DNA from 3 places in the Cupriavidus sp. 01T418 genome. Region 2 is predicted to be linked to each of the others. Evidence: riboswitches for the same ligand, from Rfam matches in the RefSeq annotation. Region 2 holds a riboswitch; each other region holds the start of a gene.
The links. Region 2 has a riboswitch for glycine ahead of gcvT (glycine cleavage system aminomethyltransferase GcvT). Riboswitches for the same ligand answer to the same signal wherever they lie in the genome.

Region 1: another riboswitch for glycine. It lies ahead of AC1DQ3_RS22645 (D-amino acid dehydrogenase); the one in region 2 lies ahead of gcvT (glycine cleavage system aminomethyltransferase GcvT).
Region 3: another riboswitch for glycine. It lies ahead of AC1DQ3_RS32185 (trimeric intracellular cation channel family protein); the one in region 2 lies ahead of gcvT (glycine cleavage system aminomethyltransferase GcvT).

Annotation. Positions count from the first base shown of each region.
Region 1 covers NZ_JBFTQG010000026.1:3,530-9,157, forward strand. The annotation lists gene AC1DQ3_RS22640 (hypothetical protein) at 582-785, shown strand; gene AC1DQ3_RS22645 (D-amino acid dehydrogenase) at 1,045-2,367, opposite strand; glycine riboswitch at 2,416-2,542, opposite strand; gene AC1DQ3_RS22650 (GGDEF domain-containing protein) at 3,374-4,783, shown strand; gene AC1DQ3_RS22655 (LysR family transcriptional regulator) at 5,350-5,628, opposite strand, start outside.
Region 2 covers NZ_JBFTQG010000020.1:71,589-77,216, reverse strand. The annotation lists gene AC1DQ3_RS20020 (UvrD-helicase domain-containing protein) at 61-2,163, opposite strand; gene AC1DQ3_RS20015 (glycine zipper 2TM domain-containing protein) at 2,386-2,613, shown strand; glycine riboswitch at 2,682-2,769, shown strand; glycine riboswitch at 2,791-2,923, shown strand; gene gcvT (glycine cleavage system aminomethyltransferase GcvT) at 3,023-4,150, shown strand; gene gcvH (glycine cleavage system protein GcvH) at 4,240-4,620, shown strand; gene gcvP (aminomethyl-transferring glycine dehydrogenase) at 4,720-5,628, shown strand, end outside.
Region 3 covers NZ_JBFTQG010000056.1:4,047-9,674, forward strand. The annotation lists partial or broken gene AC1DQ3_RS32175 (cytochrome P460) at 1-30, opposite strand, end outside; gene AC1DQ3_RS32180 (LysR family transcriptional regulator) at 41-979, opposite strand; glycine riboswitch at 1,655-1,745, shown strand; partial or broken gene AC1DQ3_RS32185 (trimeric intracellular cation channel family protein) at 2,010-2,583, shown strand; gene AC1DQ3_RS32190 (amidohydrolase) at 2,797-4,146, shown strand; gene AC1DQ3_RS32195 (hypothetical protein) at 4,190-4,468, shown strand; gene AC1DQ3_RS32200 (IS4 family transposase) at 4,653-5,141, opposite strand; gene AC1DQ3_RS32205 (hypothetical protein) at 5,318-5,628, opposite strand, start outside.

The DNA of each region.
Region 1 (5,628 bases), on a different contig from region 2:
GCCAACCCAATATAGCCGGCTGGCTGGCGGTGGCTTTGATCTACGGCAACTCTGACGTGCAAATAACGTGGAGCGCACGCCGCGCCGCAAGAGAATCCCGGAAGCGGTCGCGGCTAAGTGATCCCGATTTCAATGGCTATGCCGCGGCCACCGTGACTCGCAATAGACCCCGTCGTCTTCCATCTCATGGACGGGCAGGCGGAACAGGTAATTGACCGTGGTACTTCCGGTCGTGAGCCGGCGCGCCTGGCTGTTGCCGCGAAATGAAAACGTTTTCATTCAAGGCGAAAAAAATCGGGTAGCAAGCCTTTTTGCTGCTGCGGCGAGGCTGAACCTTTACAGGGCGAATTCTGCGGATACTGCTGACAACAAGAGGCACTGGCCTTCATGCTCGCCAAGCCGTGCAAGGGGCCGCACTGCACACTGTCCGATGTCCACGACGCTACCGCCTGCGTGATTCCCGCGCTGGAGCTATCAGCAAGAAAGCCGCCTCCACGCATGCACGCGCAGGCGGCGCATAGCGGCGGCGCGCAATGCCGCCGCGAGCTTCAAGCTTTCATGCCAGGAAATCAGCGCTGGCCTTGCTGGCCACCCTTCCGGCCTTGCTGCCCTTGCCTGTCGTGCTGGCCGCCTTGCTGGCCGCCCCTCTGGTCCTGGCTGCCGGACTGTTGGCCTTGCTGGCCAGATTGCTGCTGTTGCCTGCCTTGATCCTGCTGGCCTTGTCCGGGTTGCTGTTGCTGTCCCATTGTGCTCTCCATGGCGCGGCGGAATGCCGCGTTCATTGAAGGGTGCAAGCGGCGTGCCACGCATCGGGCCCCATGGAACCTCTCGAGCACCCGGGATGGCGCGCCTTTCCATGGCGCGATGGACAGGGGGCTGCGCCATCCCTGGCTGTTCCTTCCCTCTCGCCACCGGCCGCTCGGGCGCCGCGATGTTCGCGCGCCCGCACATGCCTTGCGCGATGGATCGGCGGCAAGCCAGCGCTTTTTACAAACGCAGCGGTTTTTTTACAGGCGGCGTGAGCCGGCGAATCCGGGGAGTGCCCTAGCGGACCGCTGCGTTGGCCGGGCCGGGCGACGATGCGATCGCGCGTGGCCCTTTGTGCGCGGGCAGCTTCCCGCTGAAGGCGAAGTCCACCTCGGGCACATAGCCGCTGATGATGTCGGCGATGGCGCGGCCCGAGCCACAGCCGTGCGTCCATCCCAGCGTGCCGTGGCCGGTGTTGAGGTAGAGGCCCTCGATCCCGCTGGCACCGATATACGGCACGTTGCCCGGCGTGGCGGGGCGCAGCCCGGTCCAGAAGCGCGCCAGTTCGGGCCGGCTCATGCCCGGGAACACGTCCAGCGTGCGCTTGACGATGGCATCGCAGCGCACCGGGTTGAGGTCCATCGCATAGCCGTTAAGCTCGGCGGTGCCCGCCACGCGCAGGCGGTCGCCAAAGCGCGAGAACACGAGCTTGTACTCGTCGTCGGTCAGGCTCACGCTGGGCGCGCGCGCGGCGTCGAGCACCGGCAGCGTCACCGAGTAGCCCTTGGCCGGATAGATATCGAGCTTCACCCCCAGCGGGCGCGCCAGCATTGGGCTGAAGCTGCCCAGCGCCAGCACGTAGGCATCGGCGCTTTCGATCTGGTAGCCGCCGGTTTCATCGGCGATTTCCACGCCGCGCATGCGGCCTCCTTCGGCATGCAGGCGTTGCACCCGCACGCCATAGCGAAAGCGCACCCCGAGTGCCTCGCACTTGGCGGCCAGTTCGGTGGTGAAGCGGTGCACATCGCCGGACTCGTCCTCGCTGGTGTAGGTGGCGCCAGCCAGGCGCGGCGCGATATTGGCCAGCGCCGGTTCCAGCCGCACGACTTCGTCGGGGCCGATCACGCGCCGCTCGCAGCCCAGTTCGCGCATGATGCGCGCCGGCTCGATGGCGGCGTCGAACTCCTTCCGGCTGGTGTAGAAATGCAGGATGCCGCGCGTCAGGTGGTCGTATTCGATACCGGTCTCGGCGCGCAGCGCCTGCAGGCTGGCCCGGCTGTAAGTGCCCAGGTTGAGCAACTGGATCATATTGTGGGTGGAGCGCCTGGCCGTGCACTCGCGCAGGAACTTCAGGCCCCAGGACCACTGCGCCGGATCGGCGCGCAGGCGGAACAGCAGGGGGGCGTCCTCCCGGCCCAGCCAGCGCAGCATCTTGAGCGGCGCGGCCGGGTTGGCCCACGGCTCGGCATGGCTGACGGAGATCTGGCCGCCGTTGCCAAAACTGGTTTCCCGGGCTGCGCCCGCATTGCGCTCCAGCACCACCACCTCATGCCCGGCCCTGGCCAGGTACCACGCAGAAGCGACGCCGATCACGCCGGCTCCCATTACGATGACTTTCATTCTTCAGGCTCCGGATAGCAAAAAGGGGCAGACCGGCCATCCGGCCTGTCTGCCCCCACTGTCCTTTTGCCTGAGAGATTCGCCGCACCCACCACGGGTGCCGGCTTGCCCCTTCGGCGGCCGCATGCCGCGCCACATTAGGTGGTCCGGCCCGGCGCTCTCCAGTTGTATCGTTTTCCAGTCTTTTGCACCTGAGCGTTTCAGGGGTACGCCTTCGGTAGAGGGGGTAATCCGGTGGTAGCCAGACCGCCTCATTCTCCTGGAAGCCGCACCATAGCACGCGTGGCGGGGAGACTGCAAGGGCAGTACAGGTGCCCGGCAGGCGCGCCGCCAGCCCGCTGCGGGGCCGCACGCTGTAGCAGGGTTCTGTAGCAGTCTGGTCAGCCAATACTGTCCTGGACAAAACCCCGACGCCATTCGACGGCAGTCGGGGCTTCTTTCTTGTGCAGGATTCAAGTGCAGCCATCGCTTGCGGAGCCACCGTTACCGTTGGATGTGGCGACGCGCGACTGCAGGGGCGAGGGCCGACGCGGCGACGCACCTTGCCATAGAGTTCGATGGACTTTCAATCAGAACTGCAAACAAAGAAGCGGTGAGAGCCAATCGCTGGACTATCTTTGCGATTGGGGACCTCCCCGTCACTCCCGGCCGATGGGGTTCTTGCTCGCACCTGCATTGTGCCTGCCCCACCAGCATTGCCGGCCTGCATACTAGCGTCCCCGGTTGAGACAAAGCCGGATAAAAGGTAGCAAATTGCAGAGTTCGTGGATGCGGAGAAAAAGGAGACCAGGCTGGATGTGGAAGAGACACCGAGGGCCCGTGGGAGGAAGCGGTACCAGCGAGAGTGTGATTCCAGAGAAGTCCGCCAATGTATTGCAAGTATTGGGCGTGCTTCGGCTCCGGCTGGTGGATGTTCGACGGCGCACCGCGAAAGGTGGGGGGCGGCAAAACGGACAAGTAGGCTCAGAAGGCGAACACGGGCTTTGTTAAAACCGGGAGAAAGCACATGAGCGCAAGCACAATAATTGAAGAGCCAGCGCCAGCAATCCATCTCGTGACCAAAGCGTATTCACATTTCCTGGTTGTCGGTATTGCACTTCTCCCAGCTTACCTTATTGCATACCTATTCTTCTTTCAGGACGCCACCCTGAAATTCGAGAATCACCCGTTCCACGAAGTCGCAATCGTTGCGGCAACACTTGAGGGCCTCTTCATCACGTACGTGACGTGGCGTTGTTACCTGTCTTCAGGCGAACCGCTGCTACGCTGGCTGACGTTGGGTTTTCTCGGATTCGTGCTGATTTACTCGTTACACGGCGCGTTCACTGGGTTAGCTCACCACAATATCTGGCTGTTCCTGCTCTACGGGCCAGCTTCACGCCTCGTCATGTCCATACTGCTATTCGTCGGACTGCTCTCGTTCGAGCGAAAGCCGGACACAGTCGAAATGCGCACGAAGCCAGTCGGCTGGTGGGGCTGGATTGCCGCATTCATTCTCGTCGATTTAGTGGTTGCTGCTGTGGCCAATTCCACCATCGCAGGCCATGTCGCTGTGCGCCTGTCAATGGAAGGAGGAGCACTGTTGTTCTCCACGCTGAACGTAGCAGCGATGCTTGTTCGCCGCATTCGCTCACCTCTCATGCTGATTTTTGGCATCTCGGTGACTGCGTTCGCCCTTTCCTCGGTCGCATTTATTCTTGGTCGCCCATGGAATCATATGTGGTGGCTAGCCCACGCGATTTTCGCTGGTGGCTTCTTTCTGCTGAGCTATGGGGTCGTCAAGGCGTTTCACACAACGCATTCGTTTGCGACCATCTACAGTCAGGAGGAATTGATGGCTCGATTGACCGCTGCAATGGCGCGTGCGGAGAGTGCGCTTCAGGAACTCCAACGAACCAACCAAAAGTTGGAGCATCTTGCCGCGACCGACCCACTCACCGGAGCGGCAAACCGCCGCGCGTTCATCGAGCGTGTCGAAGCCGAAATTGCGCGTGCCAAGCGAGAGGGGGCACCGTTTTCTCTCCTCGCGCTCGACCTGGATAATTTCAAGCAGATAAACGACTACTATGGACATCAGGTCGGCGACAAAGTACTGCAGGGGTTCGTGCAGCAATGCCTCGATGCAATCCAGCCCTATGACGGCGTAGCCCGTGTGGGCGGAGAGGAATTCATGGTGTTGCTACCTCAAGCTGCCCTGGGGTTCGCTTATTCGATCGGTGAGCGCATTAGGTCAGCCATAGAATGCGCCGTGTTCGAAAGCGCGATTGGGCGCAAGGTCGGGGTCACGCTCACTGTCAGCATCGGTGTTTCCCAGTTCGGGCGCGACGGTAGCACAATCGACGCGATTCTGCGCGCCGCTGACGAGCGTCTCTATCGCGCGAAGGCTGGAGGCCGTAACCGCGTAGTCGCAATGTAACGCGGCTTTCAGGTCAGGGCTTGATAGGGCGAGCAGCGCCGGCCGCACTTGATGACAGATTTGTAATCCTGGCGTCAGGTTCCTGTTGGCCTGGTTCTCTAGACTTGCTTACGAGGCTGGATAAGCCGTCTGTTAAGCAAACAGGAGAATCAAAGTGAGAACCTTAAAGAGATTAGTACTCGCCGCCGCCACCTTCGCTGCGCTTGGTTCTGTCGCTGGTGTGGCAAGTGCAGATGTTACCTCGCCACGTGACCCGTTCACCGCCGGTGGACATTCGATGGGGACTCGCGACCCATTCACCGACGGCGGCCATTCCATGGGGGCTCGCGACCCTTACACGGATGGTGGCCGGAGCCGCGTAAGTCAAGCCGACGCACGTTTCCTCTCGGCGCGCGCTGGGAAGTTTGACCCGTTCACGGATGGTGCGCGCTCGACCGACAGCCCCCGCGACCCGTTCACCGACGGCGGCAACCATGCACCCGAAAATGCGGAACCACCCGTTTCATGAGCAGGGGAGTACGGAGCTTGGGACTCGGCGGGCCACCAAATCGAATTCGTTTTAAGGTTTAAGATTCCAAGCGGGCTATCCAGCCGGACTGACCCGTCACCGATGCATGCCGCTTTGAGCCCACCAACTCGGCGCCTGGCCAGGCCCCATCGCGCACTAGCCGTTTGACCAGGGTCACCAGTTCCGCCGAAACGAAGCTGGCGGCCGGGGATATTCGCCGCGTAGCCGCATGTGCCAGCACGATTCGCCGGGAGAGGTTGGGGGAGGTAATTGGCGCCGCCGCCAATTTGCCTTTTTCCAGTTCTTCGGATACCGCCGAGCTGGGTAGAACTGTGTA
Region 2 (5,628 bases):
CCCGCTTGCAGCGGCAATGCATCCACTTTGCATAGCCGGGCTTTGTATGTCCGGCACCGGCTACCCTGCGGTCTTGCCAGGCGTGCCGGGCGTGCCCAGCAGCGCCTTGAGTCCGGCCAGGCGGTCCTTCGGGCTCATGGCCGGGGTCTCGTCCTTGATCCCGGGCGCCTCCTCGAGCTTCATCTCGCCGATAAACCGCGAGGGCTGGCAGGAGTAGGTGTCGCGCGCGCGCTTGCGCTTCTTGCACCAGCTGATGTGCAGGCTGCGCTGGGCACGGGTGATGCCCACATACATCAGGCGGCGCTCTTCCTCGATCTTCTCGTCGCTCATGTCCTCGTCTTCGCGGCAGTGCGGCAGGATGCCCTCTTCCACGCCGACCAGGAACACGTGCGGATACTCCAGGCCCTTGGAGGCATGCAGCGTCGACAGGCGCACCGCGTCGGGATCTTCCTCGCGGCCTTCGAGCATGCTCATCAGGGCCACCGTCTGGGTCAGCTCCAGCAGGTTCTTGCCTTCGTCGCCAAAGCCGTCGGCGGTGTCGAAGCCGGTGGCCTCGCCTTCGCCGGTGGCCTCGGGCTTGGTGCCCTTGCGCTTGAGCCAGTCGAGGAATTCCAGCGTGTTGGTCCAGCGGGACTGCGCCTGGCGTTCGTCGAAGGTGTCATACAGGTAGGCTTCGTAGTGGATGCCTTCCATCATGTCGTCGAGCACTTCGGTGGCGGGATCGGTGGCCGCGCGCCCGGCCAGGCGCACCATCGCCTCGCAGAACACCCGCAGCGGCTCCAGCTGGCGCGGCTGCAGCTTGCCTTCGATGCCGCCCATCATGGCCGCCTCGAACAGCGACACCCTGGCCTGCCCGGCGAAGGTACCCAGCACTTCCAGCGTGGTGTTGCCCACGCCGCGCTTGGGCGTGGTGATGGCGCGGATAAAGGCGGGATCGTCGTCCGGGTTGGCGATCAGGCGCAGGTAGGCGCAGATATCCTTGATCTCGGCCTTGTCGAAGAAGCTCTGGCCGCCCGACAGCACATAGGGAATGCGCTCGCGGCGCAGGATCTGCTCGAACAGGCGCGCCTGGTGGTTGCCGCGATAGAGAATGGCGTAGTCGCGGAACTGCGCGCGCCGCTCGAACTTGTGGGCCGAAAGCCGGAACACCACGGACTCCGCTTCGTGCTCCTCATCGTTCATCGGGTTGATGGCGATGGGGTCGCCCATGCCGTGCTCGCTCCACAGCTTCTTGTCGAACAGCTTGGGATTGTTGGAGATGACCGCGTTGGCCGCCTCCAGGATGCGCACGGTGGAGCGGTAGTTCTGCTCCAGCTTGACCACTTTCAGGTCGGGGAAATCGGCCTGCAGCAGCCGCAGGTTGTCCAGCGTGGCGCCGCGCCAGCCATAGATGGCCTGGTCGTCGTCGCCCACCGCGGTAAAGGCCGGCGCCCGCAGGTGCGATCCGCCGGCCAGCTGCTTGAGCAACTGGTACTGGCAGGCGTTGGTGTCCTGGTACTCGTCCACCAGGAAGTAGCGCAGCCGGTTCTGCCAGCGCATGCGCACTTCCTCGTTGCGCTCGAACAGCTCGGCGGGCAGGCGGATCAGGTCGTCGAAATCCACCGCCTGGTAGGCGTGCAGCGTGGCCACGTAGTTGCGGTAGATCAGCGCCGCCTGGTGATCGTCGGGATTGTCGGCCCGGGCAATGGCCGTCTCGGGATCGACCATGCCGTTCTTCCACAGCGAGATGGTGCTCTGCACGCTGCGGATCAGCTTCTTGTCGGTGGTGGAAAGCTGCTCCTGCACCATGCCGAAGCAATCGTCCGAATCCATGATGGAGAAGCGCGGCTTCAGGCCCACATGCTCGGCCTCGGCGCGCAGGATCTGCACGCCCAGCGAGTGGAAGGTACTCACCGTGATCTGCTTGATGGGGATGCGCTTGCCCTCGCGCGTGGTCTTGCCCTCCATCAGCTTGGCGATCCGCTCCTGCATCTCCTTGGCGGCCTTGTTGGTGAAGGTCACCGCGGCGATGTGCTTGGGCTGGAAGCCCTTGTCCTCGATCAGGTGCGCGATCTTCTGCGTGATCACCCGGGTCTTGCCCGAGCCGGCGCCGGCCAGTACCAGGCAGGGGCCGTCGAGGTAGCGAACGGCTTCGGATTGGGCTGGATTGAGTCCGTGGGTCATGCGAGGCGGGAAATGGCGGATGCGCAACGCGGCTGGCGCGATTGCTGGGCGGAGGCTGGATGTTAACACGCGACCATGGCCCCCTCAGGCATGAAGTCGGCATCGCAGGACTGGTAACACTTCGTAAGCCCGGGAGCCGCGGACCTTCTGGCCCCTCTAATTTATATGTCCGGCATGAGCGTGCGCCGTGCCGGATGCACTTCACGATAGCTGGAGAAAATCATGAACACCCTGCATTCCTTGAGCAAGGCGGTCTTGATCGGTGTCGCGGTGGCAAGCATGGCGGGCTGCGCCGATATGTCGCCAAAGCAGCGTAACACCGCGATCGGTGCCGGCGTCGGTGCGGTAGGCGGCGCAGTGCTGACCGGTGGTGACGCGCTAGGCACCCTGGGTGGTGCCGCGGTAGGCGGTGTCATCGGTAACGTAACGACCGACAACCATCGCAGGTAGTGCGCTGCAACAAGGCGGTGGCCCCTGGCGGATGCGTTGACAAAGCCGGGGCGCTCCCGTAAATTGCCCGCATCCGACCGGGAGAGCGCGCGAAGCTTGCGCCGCCGAAGGGGTATCACCCGAAAACTCTCAGGCACCATGGACTGGTCGGATCGGCATGCAACATGCACACGATGCACGCCGTACTCTGGAGAGCGGCACCCGCCATGGACTGGTGAGCGTGCCCACCGAAGGGGCGCGCAAGGCCTGGGTTCCGGTTGAAACGGGGCCGCCTTGTAATCTCTCAGGTATCGAGGACAGAGGGGTCATCCGCCGCAGCGGATCTGGCAGCGCCATGGCGCGCCGAATCCTGCGGCGGATGGCCCTTTTTTCGTTTTCGAACCGAGATTTGCCTTCCTCCGAGGATTCCATGACGCTCCAGGCCACGCCCCTCAACGCTATCCACCGCGCCCTCGGCGCCCGCATGGTCGATTTCGGCGGTTGGGACATGCCGGTCAACTACGGCTCCCAGATCGAGGAACACAAGGCGGTGCGTGGCGATGCCGGCATGTTCGACGTCTCCCACATGTGCGTGGTGGACCTTGCAGGCGCCAATGTGCGTCCCTTCCTGCGCGGCCTGCTGGCCAACAATGTCGACAAGCTGCAAACGCCGGGCAAGGCGCTCTATTCCTGCATGCTCGACGAAAAAGGCGGCGTCATCGACGACCTGATCGTCTATTTCTTCGCCGAAGACCAGTTCCGCCTGGTAGTGAACGCCGGCACCGCCAACAGCGACATCGCGTGGATCAGCGCGCGCAACGCGGCCACCAATAGCGGCGTAAAAATCACCCCGCGCCGTGGCGATAACGCCCCCGACGGCGTGGAGCCGCTGGCCATCGTCGCCGTCCAGGGCCCCAACGCCCGCACCAAGGTCTGGAGCGCCTTTCCTTCGACACAGCCCAGCGAAGCCCTGAAGCCGTTCAACGCCGTGGTCGTGCAGGACCCCGCGCTTGGCGAAGTCATGGTGGCACGCACCGGCTATACCGGCGAAGACGGTTTCGAACTGGTGGTGCCCGCCGCGAACGTGGCCGGCCTGTGGGAAAAGCTGGTTGCCACCGGCGTGGTGCCGGCCGGCCTGGGCGCGCGCGACACGCTGCGCCTGGAAGCCGGCATGAACCTGTACGGCCAGGACATGGATATCCACACCTCGCCGCTCAACGCCGGCCTGTCCTGGACCGTGGACCTGCAAAGCGAGCGCGACTTCACCGGCAAGACGGCACTGGCCGCCGCCGGACAGACCCAGCAGTTCGTCGGCCTGATCCTGCGTGACAAGGGCGGGGTGCTGCGCGCCCACCAGAAGGTGATCACCCCCGCCGGCGACGGCGAGATCACCAGCGGCACCTTCAGCCCCTCGCTGTCCCAATCCATCGCTTTTGCCCGCCTGCCGCGCGACGTGGCCATCGGCGCCGAGGTGCAGGTCGAGATCCGCGACCGCAAACTCGCCGCGACTGTGGTTAAACTGCCGTTTGTGCGCAACGGCAAGGCACTCGTGAGCTGAACGCTCGCACTGGTCACAGCGCGCCTGCCGGCGGTTACCCCATCCCCGCCCGGCTGGCGCAGAGTAAAAAATTGAATCTGGAGAATCCCATGAATTTCCCCGCTGACCTGAAATACACCGAGTCCCATGAGTGGGTGCGCGTCGAAGCCGACGGCACGCTGACCATCGGCATCACCGACCACGCGCAGGACGCGCTGGGCGACATCGTCTTCCTGGAGCTGCCGGAAGTGGGCAAGTCGGTCGGCGCCGGCGACGCGCTCGCCGTGGTGGAATCGGTCAAGGCCGCTTCCGACATCTACGCCCCGGTGGCTGGCGAGGTGATCGCCGTCAACGATGCCGCCGCCGCCGCGCCGGAAAGCGTCAATGCCGACGCCTTCGACGCCTGGCTGTTCAAGCTCAAGCCGGCCAACAGCGACGACGTGAACGGCCTGATGTCGGCCGACGCCTACAAGGCCAACGTCGGCGCCTGACGCCAGATCGTCATTCCCGCGCCAAGGGAATGACGGATAAAGCTTGCCGCGACGCGGCCGGGCCGACCACCCGCCGCACCGCTCCACGAGATTCCTGCCATGAACGCCCCTTTGCCCATGAACGCCGCCCAAGTTGCCCGGCCCACGCTGGCCGAACTGGAGGCGCGCGACGCCTTCGCCTCCCGCCATATCGGCCCCGATGCCGCCGAACAGCAGCACATGCTCAAGGTGCTCGGCTATGACAACCGCGCCGCGCTGATCGACGCCGTCATCCCCGCCGCCATCCGCCYCCGCGACGGCATGCCGCTGGGCGAGTTCACCGCGCCGCTGACCGAGGAAGCCGCGCTGGCCAGGCTGCGCGGCCTGGCGAACAAGAACAAGGTACTCAAGAGCTTTATCGGCCAGGGCTACTACAACACCCTGACCCCGGGCGTCATCCTGCGCAATATCTTCGAGAACCCGGCCTGGTACACCGCCTACACGCCCTACCAGCCCGAGATCTCGCAAGGCCGGCTGGAAGCCATGCTGAACTTCCAGCAGATGGTGACCGACCTGACCGCCCTGGATATCGCCAATGCCTCGATGCTGGATGAAGGCACGGCCGCAGCCGAGGCCATGACGCTGCTGCAACGTGTCAACAAGCACGCCTCCAGCACTTTCTATGTGGCGGACGATGTGCTGCCGCAAACGCTGGAAGTGGTACGCACCCGCGCCCTGCCGCTGGGCATCGAGGTCAAGGTCGGCCCCGCATCGGAAGCCGCCGGCGCGCATGCCTTCGGCGTGCTGCTGCAATACCCCGGCGTCAACGGCGACGTCGCCGACTACCGCGGCATCGCCGACGCCGTGCACGCCGCCGGCGGCCTGGTGGTGGCTGCCGCCGACCTGCTGGCGCTGACCCTGATCGCCGCGCCCGGCGAATGGGGCGCCGACGTGGCGGTGGGCAACTCGCAGCGCTTTGGCGTGCCGCTCGGTTTCGGCGGCCCGCACGCCGGCTATATGGCGGTCAAG
Region 3 (5,628 bases), on a different contig from region 2:
TCTCGATAACTGCCAATTAAACGAACACAACCGGATCGAATCAAGTTTGCGCGGACTTGTGCAAATCAGCTTGATCGTTGGCGATCACCGTAGGCAATTGGCTGCGAAGAAATTCGACCCAAGTTCGGATCTTGGCATCGAGATACTGTCGGGACGCATAGACGGCGTAGATATTCATCTGTTGTGACGAGTAGGCCGGCAAGATCCGCACCAGATCACCGGCACGTAGCCCTTCGATCACCGAATGGATTGGCAGGAGGCCAATCCCCATTCCTTCGCGCACTGCCACTGCCACCGCTTCCGCGTTATTGCATTGAAACCTAGCTGGGCCAAGCGCGATGCGTTCGTCGCCATGCGGTCCGCTGAGGGTCCATTCGTCAGGCGGGTAGATTGGTGTCACCATGTGCAGGCAGGCGTGTTCGCGAAGATCCGATGGTTGTTGCGGCGCGCCACCGTGCCCGAGATAGCCGGGCGACGCGCACACAATGCTGACAACGCTGCCAAGGCGCTGTGAAACCAAGCCTGAATCCGGTAGATCCGGCGCGAGCACAAGCGAGACATCGCAGCCGTCGTCCAGGAGATCCGGCGTCCGCTGGGATAGCGTCAGCTCGACGCTGACCAGCGGAAAGGCCTGCTGGTAACGGCCGATTGCCGGCACGATGCATTGCTGGCCGAAGCTGGTCATCGCGTGCACTCTCAGCTTGCCGGACGGACGGGCATAGGCATCGCTCGCTTCCAGTTCCGCCCGTTCGACGTCGGCAAGAATCTGCTGACAACGTTGCAGGTAGCGCTCACCGGCTTCGGTCAGAGCGATGCGGCGCGTGGTGCGATTGAGCAGTCGCGTTTGCAGATGGGTCTCTAGATCGGAGACGGCTCGCGACACAAAGGCTGTAGTCAAATTGAGGTGTGCCGCAGCACCTGTAAAGCTGCGGGCCTCCACGACGCGTACAAAGGCGCGCATATTTTTTAGCGTATCCATCGTAACCTTGTGAGCGCCTGTCAGACACTTTGCTATCTGAGGCTGACATTAGGGATGGATCAAATCACGGCCACCAGCTTCCTGCGGAGTTCATCAGGCTGTCCGTACGCTGGAATTTGCCGTTTCAGATCAGCCTGCATGATATCGGGTTCCAGCGCGGTCTGGCCGTGAACTACGGAACGATGCGTCGCTTCGTCCTTAAGTTCTGCTCAGGCAGGCGCATCGCCACAAGGCTGCTAGCGACAATTTTTCAAGCGAGGCTCCAGGCGCCATCATTTCGCCATGCACAAAGTCTAGGTCGCGCCGTCCGCGGGAAAAATGATGGCCCCGGAAAAGACTGTTCATGCGGAGGAACAATGCCACGCAAATCGACCAGAGCGTTGTACTGAGCACCTCGACAATGTGGTCGCCATGGTTGCCTCGGAAGCAGAGGACTGCTTTGACGTCCTGTGGCACAGTTCGCACTGACGGGACTCTGAAACTTTATATTCATCAATAGGTTGCAATGTTCCCCGTCGATGGTCGCTTCCAAGCGACCGGGCCTGCGGCAAACCGCACTGCATGTACCTACCGCCAAAACTCGCCCGATAGATAAGTACGAATACACCTATCCCAACCATCGCTTCCCCAAGTACGCTGACGTTTGACAGGCAGGCGTCCACTCACTGATAATCTGCGCATTCTGCGGGAGAGAGAGGCGGCATCCGCCTCCGCCGAAGGCGCAAGCTCCCATAATCGCTCAGGCACACCGAACCGCGGAAACATTTCGCCGACTGGAGAGAGGCCGGAGGCGCATAACATTGCGCATCCCGGCCCACCGAAGGGGCAGGCTCCTTGTGGAGCCCAAACTCTCAGGTAAAAGGACAGGGGGAGAGGCGCTTCAGGGTCCGCCATATGGCGCGGCCTGCCTCTAGCCGGAGTCACTCCCGATGTATCCACTTGCACACTCCGCCGCCGTTCTGCTTCCTGGCATGCAGGAGCAAGCGACGTGCTGACTAGCATCTATCTGATCGCGATTACCGCCGAGGCGATGACAGGCGCCATCGCAGCCGGGCACCGCAATATGGACATCTTCGGCGTTGCCGTCGTTGCCTTCGTCGCAGCGCTGGGCGGCGGCACCATCCGTGACCTGATCCTCGGTTCACTTTCCCATCGCCTGGACCCAGCATCCGGAATACATTTATCTGGTGATTTCGGCCGGTCTGCTGACCACCCTGATCGCACCTTGTATGTCGCAGCTGCGGCGAGTCTTTCTCGTCCTCGACGCCATGGGACTGATCGCGTTCTCGCTGATTGGGTGCAACGTCGCGCTGAAGATGAACTACCCGACCGCTGTCGTCATCATGTCAGGCGTGATCACCGGTGTCTGCGGCGGCATCCAGCGCGACGTGTTGTGCAACCAGGTGCCGATGGTATTCCGACGCGAGCTTTACGCGAGCGTCTCGCTTGCCATCTGTGCCCTCTTCCTGGGCTTGCGCACGCTTGGCGTCGGCAATGACCTGAATACCGCAATCAGCTTTGCCGGTGGCCTGACGCTGCGCCTGCTAGCGATCTGGCGCGGCTGGAATCTGCCGATTTTTTTCTACCGGCAGCAATCGAAATAGGCTTTCGGCACAGCAGCGACGGACTGCCGCCGTCGCGACATGTTGACTTGTCGGTTCTTGCAGTCACTCTTTGCGCTACACCTCCACGCGAGCTCAATCCAGCGGCAAAATAGATGATCGCACGGTCTGCGACGATGGCGTAATTCACGCATCAAACCTCCTGCCGCAACGGCTCTCTCACGGTCCCGATCCAAGAAATAGGAAATCCTTATAATGAAATATCTCTCTAGCACTGGACGGCTGGCCTGTGCCGCCCTGCTCGCCTGCTGCGCTGTCGTCGGCCACGCTCAGGTCCCGCCCGATTTCGACGTCGGCGCGCTCAAGAGCGCCATCGACGCACAACTGGACACGAGCTACCCATCGCTCGAGGCTCTGTACAAGGACCTGCACGCTCATCCTGAACTGGGATTCCAGGAAACCCGCACGGCGTCCACGCTCGCTCGCGAGATGCGGGCAATGGGCTTTGAGGTAAGCGAAGGCATCGGCAAGACTGGGCTGGTGGCGATCTACCGCAATGGCAGCGGTCCCAAGGTGCTGGTCCGCACCGAGCTTGATGCCTTGCCGATGGAGGAAAAGAGCGGTCTGCCCTATGCTAGCAAGGCTACTACGAACTGGAACGGAAAAATGACGCCAGTAGCGCATAGCTGCGGGCATGACTTGCACATGGCCGCCTGGGTAGGCACCGCGCGCACGCTGGTGACCATGAAGGATCGTTGGCGTGGCACGCTGATGTTCGTTGCGCAGCCGGCGGAGGAACTTACCTCTGGCGCAGAAGCCATGCTTAAGGATGGTCTCTTCACCCGCTTCGGCAAACCTGACTATGCCTTTGCACTGCATACTGCCCCTGTCGCCGCAGGGTTCATCGGCTTTAACGCTGGCGCAGTCACCTCCAATTCGGACGCACTGGAGGTCCAGTTCCATGGTCGCGGTGGCCACGGCTCCGCACCGGATAAGACCATCGATCCAATCGTGATGGCATCCCGATTTGTTGTGGATCTGCAGTCCGTGGTCAGTCGAGAGAAGGATCCGCAGGAGTTCGGCGTAGTCACGGTTGGCGCTGTCCAAGGCGGCACGGTGGGCAATATCATTCCCGATGACGTCGTCGTACGCGGTACGATCCGTTCGTACAAGCCTGAAGTGCGCGAGCAACTGCTTGCAGGGGTGCGGCGCACCGCCAAAGCGGTAGCGGAAATGTCGGGGGCTCCCGAGCCAGAAGTACGTCTCGAACAGGGCGGCCAGGCAATCAACAACGATGCGCAGCTGGTCACGCGTACCGAAGCGATACTGCGCAGCGCCTATGGAAAGAACGTGATGCGTATGCCTCCGGCAACGGCCAGCGAAGATTTCTCTGAATTCGTCAACGCCGGCGTGCCATCGATGTTCTTTTTCATCGGCGTCTATGATATGCAGCGCTACCTCAACTCGCGCAAGCCTGGCGGCGCGCCGCTGCCGGCCAACCATTCGCCCTTTTTTGCACCGGTTCCGGAGCCGTCAATCAAGACGGGCGTGGGCGCGATGAGCCTCGCCGTCCTAGACGTCCTGGGACGACCCAAGGCAAACTGATGATTATCAAACGGTTCAAGCGACTCAATTCCAGGGCTCTACTGTGCGGCAAAACAAGATATTGATCGGGTCGATCCTGCTCCTCGCCGCTCGTGTTGCCCATGGGCAAGCTGAAGGTGACCTGCAATGTGAAGAAATTCACAGACACGGTATGACGGAAAAAATCGTGACATACACCGCGCCAGACGGAAAGACCTATGCGCTGAACGGCTATGCTCGCCTGCGCGCGCACTCCCGCCACTGGATCAAGGCAAGTCATGCGCTTTCCCCTGCGCAGACGGCTGATTTATTATCGCGCGGGCTCAAGCTCTGTGATCTGTAGACATAAGGGACTGGCGAGATTGTCATGATCGGCGAGAAGCTCTTTAGCCGGGATTGGCCTTGCGGTCATGGTTCAGCATCAATTGCGGCGGGAGCCGATTGTGGAGCCCTCGCTTGCTTAATTTGCACGGCGCTTGAAGGCATCTCGTTATACAGAACTCACGAGTCTTCCCACAGTGCCTGAATCATGAAGGCGGCATCCATTGTTCGCTGCATGCCAATTCGGATCGTTTTTGCGCCGGGTTCGCCATCACTCTTGGCCCAATGAATCCGCCCAGAGAGGCCACCATACGAAACAACCAATTGAGCGTAACTGGTGTGTTCGGGCGGTCCTCTTTCGCGAGCACGTATGCACCTCGTATCTCGTCAGCGTCGAAGAACAGCGACGTGTCCAACTCAGGGCATGTTCTGCCTAACCGCATCAGCCTGGCAATGCGCCATGCCACCACCATGTACAACACCAAGGCGCGCTCCACACGCTCCATCTTGGATAGCTGCAGCGCCTCGACCTTGCATCCGGTCTTCAGGACGTGGAAGAACATCCCAATCTCCCAGCGGGCTAGATACCAATTAACTAATTCGACGATGTCATCCGTTTCCTGTGCCTCGCGTTTGGTCAGCAGCCGCCACACTACGGGTGTGACGCCCACTGGTGCACCGATCTCTTGGGCCACCACACAAGTAACCGAGCTTGCCTACCCCGTAGTTTCACAGGTTGTGCGCGCAACTCCTGCTTGACCTCGCGCGCCTTATGACCTGCGCGTCCCGGTAGGGTAATGCTGGTTTCCTAACGTGCCTGGTTGGCGTCGACGTTGTCCCACAGCTTGCCTGCCTCGGCAACGTTGCGGTTTTATTGGGAACGGATCGGCCAGTCAGCGGGCTGACCTGGCCCATTTGCGCGGGCCATCAGCGCCGCGATGTCGCATTCCCGATCCGTCACATAGACCAGGCGTGTCTGAGGTAGCAGCACCGCTTGCTCCGCGATCCGCTCGTATCCTTCGATCCACCGGATGCTTTTCTCGATACCACCACGCTGCCCGTTGGCGTCCCGAAACTCCCGGGCCCACATCCAGGCATCGATCACGCCCAGCGGCATCCGATACCGGATTTCCCGAAGCGCCTCCTGTGGGCGTCCTTTGGAGTCGTGAAATTCCATCCGAC